4 regions of the Streptomyces sp. NPDC000345 genome follow, and region 1 is predicted to be linked to each of the others. Evidence: riboswitches for the same ligand, from Rfam matches in the RefSeq annotation. Region 1 holds a riboswitch; each other region holds the start of a gene.
What was found. Region 1 has a riboswitch for cyclic di-AMP ahead of ACFY30_RS09935 (transglycosylase family protein). Riboswitches for the same ligand answer to the same signal wherever they lie in the genome.
Positions count from the first base shown of each region.

Region 1 (2,982 bases):
GCGGCATTAACTTGTGACAAGTGATCGTCTGCCGATACGTTCACTCGCTAGCGCGGCGAACCCGTGTGTGCTCACTCGCACGCCGCGCCGTTTGCCGCTGTCCAAAGAAAGGCCCCCGCATGCTCTCCGGGAACGGTCGTCACCGTCGCCCCCGTCAGGCCCCGGCCCTCCTCGTCGCGGCCGGAGTGACCGGCTCCGCCATCGCCATCCCGCTGTTCGCGGCCGGCGGCGCGAGCGCCGCAGAAGGCGCAGTCTGGGACAAGGTGGCGCAGTGCGAGACCGGCGGTTCCTGGAGCGCCGACCGGGGTGACGGCGAGTACGGCGGTCTGGGCCTCAGTCAGGAGGACTGGGAGGCGTACGGCGGACTCGACTACGCCGCCAGCCCGGACCTGGCCAGCCGCAACCAGCAGATAGCCGTGGCCCAGCAGCTCCTCGCGGAGGAGGGTGTCGGCGCCTGGGGCACCTGTGCCCTGACGTCCGGGCTCACCAAGGAGAGCGGCGCGGTCGGAGTGGACACCGGAGTCGCCGGCGGCGAGTCCGACTCGTCCGTGTCCTCCGGATTGTCCGACCTGTCCAAGGGATCGTCCGATTCCGGGAAGTCCGGCGACTCCAACGGCTCGGCCGGTTCCGGCGACTCCGGCGAGAGTCCGTCCGACTCCTCCGGTGATGGGGCTGGTTCGGCCTCGGAGTCCCCTTCGTCCTCTTCGTCCTCCGCGGCGAACGACTCCGGCAAGTCCGACACTTCGGGCGGCGGCTCGGAGGGCTCACAGGGCGCCGACAGCTCGCCCACAGCGACCCCGGAAGGGGACGACTCGGACAATACGGTGCAGGCGGAGGGTTCTTGGAGCCTCGTCGACACCGGCTCGCTCGGCTCCGGCCGCCATCGCGGCACCACCGCCGACGAGAGTGCCGCGGGCGGCACGAGGACCGCCTCCTCCGGCCGGCACGCCGCGTCCACCTACGTCGTCCAGGAGGGTGACTCGCTCATCACCATCGCCGACTCCCTTGGTGTCGACGGGGGATGGCGTGCGCTCTACGCCGAGAACAAGGACGTCATCGGTCCCGACCCGAGCGACATCACCCCCGGTCAGACCCTGGACACCGGGGTCGAATAGGGCTGGAACACCCAGAAAAACACCGGGAGTTCACGTCCCACTTCGTGGCTAATGTCCGCTTTGGTGAAAGTGTGGGATGAGTCTCAGAAGTCGTGATCGTCTTTGAAATTCCCCGGATCCCGTGTCTACGGTCATGACCGCTCGGCAACCCGAGCCCCGGCCGCCGCAACGCCGAATCCTGCCAGCGGCACCCCGGGAACAGTCGTCGCGTCAAGCGCCGTAGGCAGGAGCGGGGGACCCAAGGTAAGTGCCGGACCCGGCGGATGACCGCCGGAACCGGCTCGGGGTGAAGCCGCGCACCGTGAGGTGCGTGGCCGGGCAACTCAACCGGCCCGAACCCGACAGCTCACCTCGCAGGCGTCGGTGAGGGGATCGATCCATGCTGTTTTCCGGCAAGGGCAAGCACCGTCGTCCGAACAAGGCCACCCGCGCCGCCGCACTCGCCGGCGTCACCGGTGTCGCCATCGCCGCCCCGCTGATGGCGGCCGGCAACGCCTCCGCCGCCACCGCTTCCGAATGGGACGCGGTCGCTCAGTGCGAGTCCGGCGGCAACTGGTCCATCAACACCGGCAACGGCTACTACGGCGGCCTGCAGTTCTCGGCCTCCACCTGGGCCGCGTACGGCGGCACCGCCTACGCCGCGCGCGCCGACCTCGCCAGCAAGGAACAGCAGATCACCATCGCCGAGAAGGTCCTCGCGGGCCAGGGCAAGGGTGCCTGGCCGGTCTGCGGCACCGGTCTGTCCAACACTCCGTACTCGGGTGGCGGCTCCACGGGCTCCTCCTCGAGCGGCTCCACCGGCTCCTCCTCCGGCAGCGGCACCACCACGCGCTCGACCGAGCAGCAGAGCGCCTCCCGCTCCGCCGAGCGCCCCGCCGCCTCCAAGACGGTCACCACCCCGACCGGCAAGAAGGTCAAGAAGGGTGACGGCGAGTACAAGGTCGTCAAGGGCGACACCCTCAGCACCATCGCCGAGAAGCACAAGGTCAAGGGCGGCTGGCAGAAGCTGTTCCAGCTGAACAAGGACATCGTCGAGGACGCCGACCTCATCTACCCGGGCCAGCAGCTGCACCTGAAGTGACACCTGGCTCCTGGCCGGCCCACAGCATCCTCACAACCGAGGCCCGCACACTGAAGGCCTCGTGAGGGTCACCCCCGTCCCCACGGGCTCCCCGCTCCGGTGCGTGTTCCCCCGTACGCACCGGGGCGGGGTTTTTTTCTGCCCTCCGGCCGTTCTTCGCCATCTGTTCGCCCGAGTTCCGTCCCCGGTCTTTGTTCCGGCCAGGAACAATGTGTACGGTCAGTCTGTCCACGGGACGGTCGGTCGGCTGCCGACGGCCCCGGGGCGGTTAGGCTCTAGTCGCAAGGCTCACCAAAGGCCGACATGGCCCGCGGGCCCCGCACAACCAGCGTCACATCCCAAGAAGGAGATGCTCGTGCCGTCCATCGACGTCGTCGTAGCCCGGGAAATCCTGGACTCCCGAGGCAACCCCACGGTCGAGGTCGAGGTCGGCCTCGACGACGGCAGCACGGGTCGTGCCGCCGTTCCCTCCGGCGCCTCCACCGGCGCCTTCGAGGCCATCGAGCTCCGCGACGGTGACCCGGGCCGCTACCAGGGCAAGGGTGTCGAGAAGGCCGTCCTCGCCGTCATCGAGCAGATCGGCCCGGAGCTGGTCGGCTACGACGCCACCGAGCAGCGCCTGATCGACCAGGCCATGTTCGACCTGGACGCCACCGACAACAAGGGCTCCCTCGGTGCCAACGCCATCCTCGGCGTCTCGCTCGCCGTCGCCCACGCCGCCTCCGAGGCCAGCGACCTCCCGCTCTTCCGCTACCTGGGCGGCCCCAACGCGCACCTGCTGCCGGT
Region 1 is NZ_JBIAZE010000003.1:535,404-538,385, forward strand. It holds gene ACFY30_RS09930 (transglycosylase family protein) at 120-1,115, shown strand; cyclic di-AMP (ydaO/yuaA leader) riboswitch at 1,321-1,490, shown strand; gene ACFY30_RS09935 (transglycosylase family protein) at 1,495-2,196, shown strand; gene eno (phosphopyruvate hydratase) at 2,552-2,982, shown strand, end outside.

Region 2 (2,982 bases), on a different contig from region 1:
TGAACCTCGCGCGCGAGGACGTCCGGGAGTATCTCTGGGGACAGCTCGACGGGCTCCTGTCCAGTGCGCCCATCGACTACGTCAAGTGGGACTTCAACCGCTGCTTCACCGACGCCGGCTGGCCGGACGACCCCTACCCGCAGCGTCTGTGGGTCGACCACGTGCGCGGCCTGTACGACCTCCTGGACCGGTTGCGGGCGGCCCACCCGGGCGTGGCCTTCGAGTCCTGCTCGGGCGGCGGCGGACGGATCGACCTCGGCATCCTGAGCCGCACCGACCAGGTGTGGACCTCCGACAACACCGACCCGCTCGACCGCCTCGCCATCCAGCACGGCTTCAGCCAGATCCACCCCGCGCGTGTGATGGCCGCCTGGGTCACCGACAGCCCCAACACCCAGCTGAACGGACGGGTCAGCTCGCTGCGCTTCCGTTTCGTCAGCGCGATGGCCGGGGTGCTCGGCGTCGGCGGGGACCTGTCCGAGTGGAGCGACGAGGAGCTCGCCGAGGCCCGGCGGTGGGTGGACCTCTACAAGGAGATCCGGCCCCTCGTCCAGCACGGCGACCTGTACCGGCTGCGCCCCCCGGCGGGTGGGCTGAGCGCCGTCCAGTACGTCCGCGGCGACGAGACCGTGGTCCTCGCCTGGCTGGAGGCGCAGCGGTACGGCGAGCCCGTGCCCGCGCTGAGGCTGCGCGGCCTCGACCCGACAGCGTCGTACGAATGCCGCGAAACGGGCGAAGTGCACCGGGGGGCGGTGCTGTTGCACCACGGGCTGCGGGTCGCGCTGCGAGGTGACCTCGATGCGACGGTTATTCGTCTGTGTCGCATCTGAGGGTTCTGTCCGAATTGGATCCTTCGTTCCAACTCGCTCTGGAATAGGGGATCCTGGAGAGACGTCACGTGAGCAGCGTCATATTCGTGACCGTCCGTCGCCCGTCATGTTCACGTAATCCAAGGGCTTTTCAGGGATGTTGGGCGAAAAAGCGCGTGCCCGATGCACGCAGCGTCACCGGTAATTCTCACAGGGGATCAAGAGAAAGGAGTGAGCAGGGCAACCTCTGCTTGTTCCCGTGCGTCTGGGTCGCTTACGTTCCAGTCCAATCCGGACGGATGCCGAATCCTGCCGCCGCCCGGAGTCCGCACACTCACCCGTCACGGCAGGAGCGGGGGACCCACAGGTAGAACCGCCTGTTCTGGTCTCCGGAACAGGCTTGGGGTAAAGCCGCGCCTCGGCGCGGCCGGGCATCTCCAGTCCGCACCCGACAGCTCACCTCGCAGGCACCGGAGAGGAATTCGCCATGCCCGCGAAGGGTAAGCACCGCCGTCCGAAGACCCAGCGTTTCACCCGTTCCATAGCCGTCGCCGGAACCGGCGGGGCCGCGCTCGCCCTCCCGCTCATGGGGGCCACCGGCGCCCATGCGGCCACCCCTCAGTCGGTTTCCCAGTCGGCCGCTCAGGCCGTTTCCGGATCGGTCGCGGAAAACGCCGTACAGGCCGCTCCGGTGTCGCGGAAGTCCCCGGCTTCGAACGCCAGGACCTACACCGTGCGGGCCGGCGACTACCTCGCCAAGATCGCCGACGAGCAGAACGTCAGCGGTGGCTGGCAGAAGCTGTACGCGGACAACCGCGAGGCGGTCGGCGGCAACCCCTCGCTGATCCACCCCGGCCTCGAGCTGTCGATCGGCAAGGAGGCCGCGACCACCAAGTCCTCGTCCGGTTCGTCCGGTTCCTCTTCCTCCTCGTCGTCGAAGACCTCGTCGTCGTCGCCCTCCTCCCCGTCCTCCGGCTCGAAGGCCTCGGCGTCGTCCTCAGCGAAGACGACCGCCACGGCCGCCGGGAGCGGCGCCAGTGCCTCCAGCGGTTACACCCTTCCGGTGGCCGGCGCGACCGTCGGGACCGGCTACCGCGTGGCCGGCGGCATGTGGTCCAGCGGGTACCACACCGGCGTCGACTTCGTCGTCCCGACCGGCACCTCGCTCAAGGCCGTCGGCGCGGGCACCGTCGTCTCCGCCGGATGGGGCGGCGCGTACGGCAACCAGGTCGTCATCAAGCTCGACGACGGCTACTACGCCCAGTACGCCCACCTCTCCCAGCTCTCCGTCTCGGCCGGTCAGACCGTGACCGCGGGCCAGCAGATCGGCCTCTCCGGCGCGACCGGCAACGTGACCGGCCCGCACCTGCACTTCGAGATCCGCACCACGCCGAACTACGGCTCGGACGTGGACCCGGTCGCCTTCCTCCGCTCCCACGGCGTCACCGTCGGCTGACCTCCGCCGACGACCCCCGCGCGGCACGCCTGATCGCCTGACACGCAGCCGAAGGCCGGACCCCCGTCCCGGGGGTCCGGCCTTCGGCGTGCCCTCCGGGGTCCGGCCTTAGGCGTGCCCTCCGGGGTCCGGCCTTAGGCGTGCCCTCCGGGGTCCGGCCTTAGGTGTGCCCCCCGGGGTCCGGCCTTCGGCGTGCCCTCCGGGTTCCGGCGCGGTCCGACGGGTAGGGAGTAAGCGCTTTCTGCTCGTTCCCGCAGACGTCCCGCCGAAGCTCACTGAAGGAGCCGCCGCCATGACCACCACCCGTCGGGCCTTGGGAGTCCTCGCCGCAGGCGCCGCCCTCGCCGCCCTGGCCCCGGCCGGTCCCGCGAGCGCGACCCCCCGCCACCGCCGGCTGATCGCCCACGACGACTTCCGCCACGGGCTGCGCCGGTGGGCCGTGGAACTGGAGCAGGGCGGGAGCGTCACGGCCTCGCGCGGAGTCCTGGAGATCGACGTGCCCGCCGGGGCGACGGTCTGGTTCAAGCGGCCGCTCGAAGGGCCGTACGTCCTCGAATACGCCGCCACCCCCGTCTCCGCGGGCGGCGCCAACGACCGTGTCTCCGACCTCAACAACTTCTGGAACGCCGTCGACGTCCGCTCCCCGGACGACCTCTTCGCCACCCCGCGCGGCGGCTCCCTCGCCGAGTACGACCACCTCACGACCTACTACGTCGG
Region 2 is NZ_JBIAZE010000022.1:128,025-131,006, reverse strand. It holds gene ACFY30_RS36460 (alpha-galactosidase) at 1-830, shown strand, start outside; cyclic di-AMP (ydaO/yuaA leader) riboswitch at 1,100-1,292, shown strand; gene ACFY30_RS36455 (peptidoglycan DD-metalloendopeptidase family protein) at 1,297-2,265, shown strand; gene ACFY30_RS36450 (DUF6250 domain-containing protein) at 2,558-2,982, shown strand, end outside.
Region 2: another riboswitch for cyclic di-AMP. It lies ahead of ACFY30_RS36455 (peptidoglycan DD-metalloendopeptidase family protein); the one in region 1 lies ahead of ACFY30_RS09935 (transglycosylase family protein).

Region 3 (2,982 bases), on a different contig from region 1:
CCTTGCTGCGCAGCCAGGCCATCGGGTCGATGCCGTCGGCACTGCCGTTCGCGTGGACCTCCAGGTGGAGGTGGGCGCCGGTCACGTTGCCGGTGGCACCCACGCGGCCGATCACGTCACCGGTGGCGACCTTCTGGCCGACGCTGACGCTGATCGACGACTGGTGGCAGAACCACAGCTCGGTGCCGTCGTCCAGGGTGAGGATGGTGCGGTAGCCGTAGGCGCCGGCCCAGCCCGCCTCGGTGATGGTGCCGCTGTGTACGGCCTTGATGAGCGTGCCGGTGGGAGCGGCGAAGTCCAGGCCGGTGTGGTAGCCGGAGGACCAGAGGGAGCCGGCCTGACCGAAGGTCGAGGTGATGGTGTACGAGGAGGTCGGCAGCGTGTACTGCTTGGCCAGTTCGGCCAGGCGCGCGGCCTCGGCCTTCTCCCTGGCGGCCTCCTCGGCCTTCTCCTTCGCGGCGGCGGCCTCGGCCTCCGCCTCCTTCTCGGCCTTGGCGACGGCGGCCGCCTCCGCCTTGGCCGCGGCGGCCTCGGCGACGGCCTGGGCCTTGGAGGCGACCTGGGTCTGCTGCGACTCGGCCTGCGCCATGATCCGGCTGCGCAGCGCCTCACCGGCGTCGGCGGCGGTCCGGCTGCTGTCGGTGGCGGTCTCGGAGCCGAAGCTCGCGAGCGCCGGGGCGGCGTCCTCGGCGGGGTCGTCGTCGGAGATGAGGGAGCCCACGCCGGGCAGGTCCGGCATGGAGATGGAGACCGGGGCCTTGCCGGTGTTGGCGCTGGCCATGCCGCCGGCGCTGACGGCGGCTATGACGCCGACGCCGAGAACGGTGGAGCTGCGGGCGAACCCGCCGCCGCGCTGCTTGGCGACCCGGTGCTTGCCCCGGACCGGGCGAATGGACTCCGCGGTGGGGTTCCATTCCTCCCAGGGGCCCTCGTCGGTGCGGTAGCCGCCGTAGCCGTAGGTCTCGGCGGACCGCTGGCTCGGCACGAACGGGGCTTCTGGGGCAGGCCGGTTGGACGCCACGCGGGCGCACTCCTTTCCTTCCGTCGCCTACCGGGTTAGCTGACGGGTTCGGAGCGGGAAGGTCTCCTACGCGCGTATACCGTTCGTGACTCTGCGAGTTCACGGCGGCTTCCGCGTGATTCACCCCAAGGTGGTGGTTCCCCGGTTCCCTTGCGGGATTCGGCGCGTGCGCACGGAGCCGCCTCTTGTGACGGCTGGGACGACCGCGCTGCGTTATCGAACGTTAATAGACCCGGGCACGGGTTTCCAAGCTCTTCGGCTTGATCAACTACATTTTTGGCCTGGACCTTTCAGGCCATGACCGTTGAAAAACGGGCGAGTTGACCGGAAAGCACAGCGAACGCACAGCCGTCGACCGGGAGATCCCGGAAACACACCGAGGGCCGGAACCCTGAAAAGGATTCCGGCCCTCAGCCTTCAGTAGCGGGGACAGGATTTGAACCTGCGACCTCTGGGTTATGAGCCCAGCGAGCTACCGAGCTGCTCCACCCCGCGTCGGTATGACACCAGTGTACGTCATCTACGGAGCTGATTGTTCATGGCCGGTGCGACCCCCGTCACACCAGGTGCCGGTTGGGCTCCTTCGCCCGCTCGGCGTACTCCGGGAGGACGACGACGTCGGCCCCCTCCGCACCCAGGAGGCCGATGCCGTCGGCGGCCGTCACGAAGGTGTCCGGCTCCTGCCAGGCGGTGACCACCCGGCGCACGCCCGCGTCGAGGATGAGACGGGCGCAGGGCAGCGGGCGGGAGGAGCGGCGGGCGCAGGGTTCCAGGCTGCTGTAGACGGTGGCCGTGGCCAGGCGGGGGTCGGCGGGGTCGAGTTTCGCCAGGGCGGCCTCCTCGGCGTGGACGACCGGGTCACCGGCCTCGCGGGAGTGGCCGCGCGCCAGTTCCGTCCCGTCGGCGGCGACGATCACCGCGCCGACGCTGAACGCGGTCCGCGAGGGCGGGCACAGGGCGGCGAGTTCACAGGCGAGGGCCAGCCAGCGGCGGTCGGCGGCGGAGGGGAGCCGGCCGGTGCCGGGGGCGGTGGGCTCGTAGCGCATGAGCACCACGTCCTCGATCCGCCGGGTCTCGGCCAGGCGCAGCCGGCCGCCCTGGTAGGCGCCGGGACCGAAGAGCCGGGGTGCCTCCGGGTCGCCCACGAACAGCGGGGCGAGGACGAGTTGGAGTTCGTCGGCGAGGCCCTGCTGGAGAAGCTGGGTGTGGATGGTGCCGCCGCCCTCGACCATGAGCCGCCGTACGCCGCGCGCGTCGTGGAGGTGCTGGAGGAGCCGGCGCCAGTCGAGGTCGGGGCCGAGCGGGACGACGTCCGCGGCGATGCCGAGCGCCCGGGCCCGCTCGGCGCCCCTCTCCGTCGTGTAGAGGACCTTGTCGCCGCCGGTGTGCCAGAAGTTCGCCGCCGGGTCGAGGTCGCCGGAGCCGCTGACGGTGACCTTGAGGGGGTACGGCGGCCGGCCCGCGGCGACGCGGGCCGCACGGCGCTCGGCGGAGTTCACCAGCAGGCGCGGGTTGTCGGCGCGGAGGGTGCCGGCGCCGACGAGGATCGCGTCGACGGAGGCCCGTACCTCGTCGACGCGGTCGAAGTCGGCGGGGCTGGAGAGGAGCAGGCGCTCGGGGGTGGTGTCGTCCAGGTAGCCGTCGAGGGAGACGGCGGCGGACAGCAGGACGTACGGGTGGGGCATCGGCGCGGTCTCCCCGGCTCGGTCGACTCGGTGGACGGCAGGTCTTGGTTCAAGTTTGAAACAAACCTACACTGGGTGCATGACGACCCGCTGGCTCACCCCCGAGGAGCAGCGCGCCTGGCGCGCGTACGTCGCCGGATACCTCCTCCTGGAGGACGCGATCGACCGGCAGCTCCAGCAGGACGCCGGCATGCCCCACCTGTACTACTCCATCCTCGCCCATCTCTCCGAGACACCGGAGGGGCGGCTGCGGATGACGGATCTCGCCGAGCGGCT
Region 3 is NZ_JBIAZE010000009.1:22,587-25,568, forward strand. It holds gene ACFY30_RS22025 (M23 family metallopeptidase) at 1-1,021, opposite strand, end outside; cyclic di-AMP (ydaO/yuaA leader) riboswitch at 1,029-1,196, opposite strand; tRNA gene ACFY30_RS22030 (tRNA-Met) at 1,443-1,516, opposite strand; gene ACFY30_RS22035 (dihydrofolate reductase family protein) at 1,579-2,706, opposite strand; gene ACFY30_RS22040 (MarR family winged helix-turn-helix transcriptional regulator) at 2,786-2,982, shown strand, end outside.
Region 3: another riboswitch for cyclic di-AMP. It lies ahead of ACFY30_RS22025 (M23 family metallopeptidase); the one in region 1 lies ahead of ACFY30_RS09935 (transglycosylase family protein).

Region 4 (2,982 bases), on a different contig from region 1:
GCCATCCAGGCGGAGGAACTGGCCCGCACCCGCGACCTCCTGGAGGAGATGCTCGTACGGCACACCGGACGCACCCCCGAACGGGTGACCGAGGACATCGAACGGGACCTGATCCTGACCGCACCTCAGGCGGTGGAGTACGGCCTGGTGGACGGGGTCGTCCCGAGCCGCAGGGGCGCGGCCGGCGCGCCGGGCGCGAGGTGAGCGCCCGATGGTCCCCGAGCTGCCGCCGCTGCCCGCGCTGACCCGCGCCGAGGCCGAGCTGATCGACCGATACCTGGACGTGGTGGACCTGCTCGGGCGGATCAATCCCGCCCGCCACGGCGACACGTACCGCGGTCTGCGGGCCGCCCAGGCGCTGGTGGCGAGGGCGGCGGAGCTGCGTGACGCGCTGGCGCTGATGCACCAGCGGGGCGAGAGCGAGCTGTCCGCGCCGACCCTCGCGCGGGCGCTGCGCGTCCTGGACGGGGAGCGCCGTACGGCGCGTGTCACGGTGCCTCCGCTCTCCGACAGTTGACCCACGGCCGTCCGGCCCGGCACGGCCGCGTCACGAGCGCGACGTCCGGGCCGGACCCGAAACGCACCAGACGGATTACCCCCGTTCGGCGGAGCGGCGGCTCCCCTCGCGAGCGCGCGCGAGTTGCCGAAAGCGCCGTTTCCCGGAGCCGCACAAGGGGTAGCGCCGCAGGTCGGAGGGCTTTTGGCGGCCTTGACACCTGAGCGTCCATCAGGGTGTCCACCCGAACGGGTGAGTGGTGAGTAACCCCACAAATCCACGGTTCCATTGGGATTTTTGGTCAACGGTGAGTCAAGATCCCTGTCTGACGACAAGTCCCCGCCACAAGCGGCGGGGCGGTCCGGGCGGACGCCGAGTCCTGCCGCTGCCCGGATTGACCGGTCGACAGAAGTGCATCGGCAGGAGTGGAGGACCCAAGCACGACGGGTCGCCGGAACGTCGCCTCCGCAGGGAGACGCCGGACCGAGCAACCCTTGGGGTGAAGCCGCGCGAGCGGCCGGGCACCTTTGTCAGCCCGAATCCGACAGGTCATCCTTCACAGGCGGTTGACGAAGGGTTGCGCATGACTGCGCTCAATCGTGTCCCGTCGCTCATGGCCAGGGCCGGTACGGCCTCTGCCTTCGCCATCGCCGCCGTCGGTGGCTCGATCGTGATCCCCGGTGTCGCCTCCGACGCGGCGGCTGCCACACCGGCGACCAAGGCACTGCAGGTCGCGGCGTCCAAGAAGGGCTCTCCGTACAAGTACGGGGCGACCGGGCCGAAGAGGTTCGACTGCTCGGGTCTCACGCTGTACTCGTTCAAGAAGGCGGGCAAGACGCTGCCGCGCACGGCGGCACAGCAGTACAACAAGACCCGCCACATCTCTGCCGCCAGCCGCAAGGCCGGCGACCTGGTGTTCTTCCACTCGGGGTCGAACGTGTACCACGTCGGCATCTACGCCGGTAAGGGCAAGATCTGGCACTCGCCCAAGACGGGAGACGTGGTGAAGCTGCAGAAGATCTGGACCAAGAGCGTCTGGTACGGCCGGGTCCGCTGACCCTCGTCGTCCTTCCGGGGCGGTGGCGGCGTCCTGACGCGCCGTCAACGCCCCGGGAGTTCGCCGGCCGGCGGGATCGCCACGGCTTCCACGGCCGGCTCCGCCGGGACGGTCCAGGGCAGCTCCACCGCGACCGTCTTGCCGCCCTCGCGCGTGGGGCGGACTCTGAGCTTGCCGCCGCATTCGGCGGTCAGCCAGCGAATGATCACCAGACCTCGGCCGTTGTCCTGCTGGACGGCGGCCGGCAGTCGTTTGGGCAGGCGCGGGTGGCTGTCGGTCACGCCGACGTACAGGCGCTCGTCACGGTCGAGGACGAGGTCCACCGTGAAGGTGGGTGACAGCCCGAAGGTGTGCTGTACGGCGTTGGTGGCGAGTTCCGAGACGATCAGCCGGATGGTGTCGGCCGCCTCGCTGTCCGCCGGCAGACCCCACTCGCCGAGAGTGCCGGCCACGAAACCGCGGGCGGCGGAGACCGAGGCGGGATCGCTCGGCAGAGTGACGGATGCTTCCAGATGGTCTGCCATGGCGACCTCGTCCCTTTCCCACCGGACCGGAGTCCGACACGCTGCGGATGGTTCGAGTACGGTCCCGGACCGGTGCTTCTTCGCCAGACTGCCATTACCGCGCCGGTCCCGGTGGCGATCCACCGGGATATGCATATATCTGTCGCCCGATGCGGTGAACTCTGCCACGGTCGAACATTCTGGACGGCACGTCAGGAATAAGGAGGAGCTCATGCAGCACGGCCCTGCGGTGCGCCGCCGGAAGCTGGGCGCCGAGCTGCGCAGTCTGCGCGCCCGGGCGGGGCTCACGAGCGGCGAGGCGGCCCGGCTCGTCGGATGGCACCAGTCCAAGGTGAGCCGTATAGAGACCGGCACCAGTGGTACGAAACCGGCCGATGTGCGGTTGCTTCTCGACGCCTACCAAGTGACCGACCCGCATCTGCGGTCGCTGATGCTGGCCTTGGCCGGCTCGGAGGAGAGCGGCGGCCGGGAGCACTGGTGGCACGCCTACCGCGGGGTGCTGCCGGCCGCCTACCGGGACTTCATCAGCCTGGAGTCGCAGGCCGGCGCGATGCGCACCCTGGAGACGACCGTCGTCCCGGGGCTGCTCCAGACGCCCGAGTACGCGCGCGCGGTGACCCGGGCGGCGGTGGAGGGGGCGGACGAGGAGCAGCTCGACACGCTGGTGGAGGTGCGGATCGCCCGTCAGGACGTGCTGCGCAGGGAGCCGCCGCTCCTGCTGAGCGCGGTGCTGGACGAGGCGGTGCTGCGGCGGGAGGTGGGCGGCCCGGAGGTCATGGCCCGTCAGCTCGGACGGCTGAGGGAGGCGGCGCGGCTCCCCCACGTACGGCTGCAGGTATTGCCGTTCTCGGCCGGTGCCCATATCGGGGTAACCGGACCTTTCGTTATCTTCTCATTTCCGAGCG
Region 4 is NZ_JBIAZE010000018.1:152,142-155,123, reverse strand. It holds gene ACFY30_RS33405 (ATP-dependent Clp protease proteolytic subunit) at 1-204, shown strand, start outside; gene ACFY30_RS33400 (hypothetical protein) at 212-517, shown strand; cyclic di-AMP (ydaO/yuaA leader) riboswitch at 890-1,076, shown strand; gene ACFY30_RS33395 (C40 family peptidase) at 1,080-1,553, shown strand; gene ACFY30_RS33390 (ATP-binding protein) at 1,598-2,077, opposite strand; gene ACFY30_RS33385 (helix-turn-helix domain-containing protein) at 2,289-2,982, shown strand, end outside.
Region 4: another riboswitch for cyclic di-AMP. It lies ahead of ACFY30_RS33395 (C40 family peptidase); the one in region 1 lies ahead of ACFY30_RS09935 (transglycosylase family protein).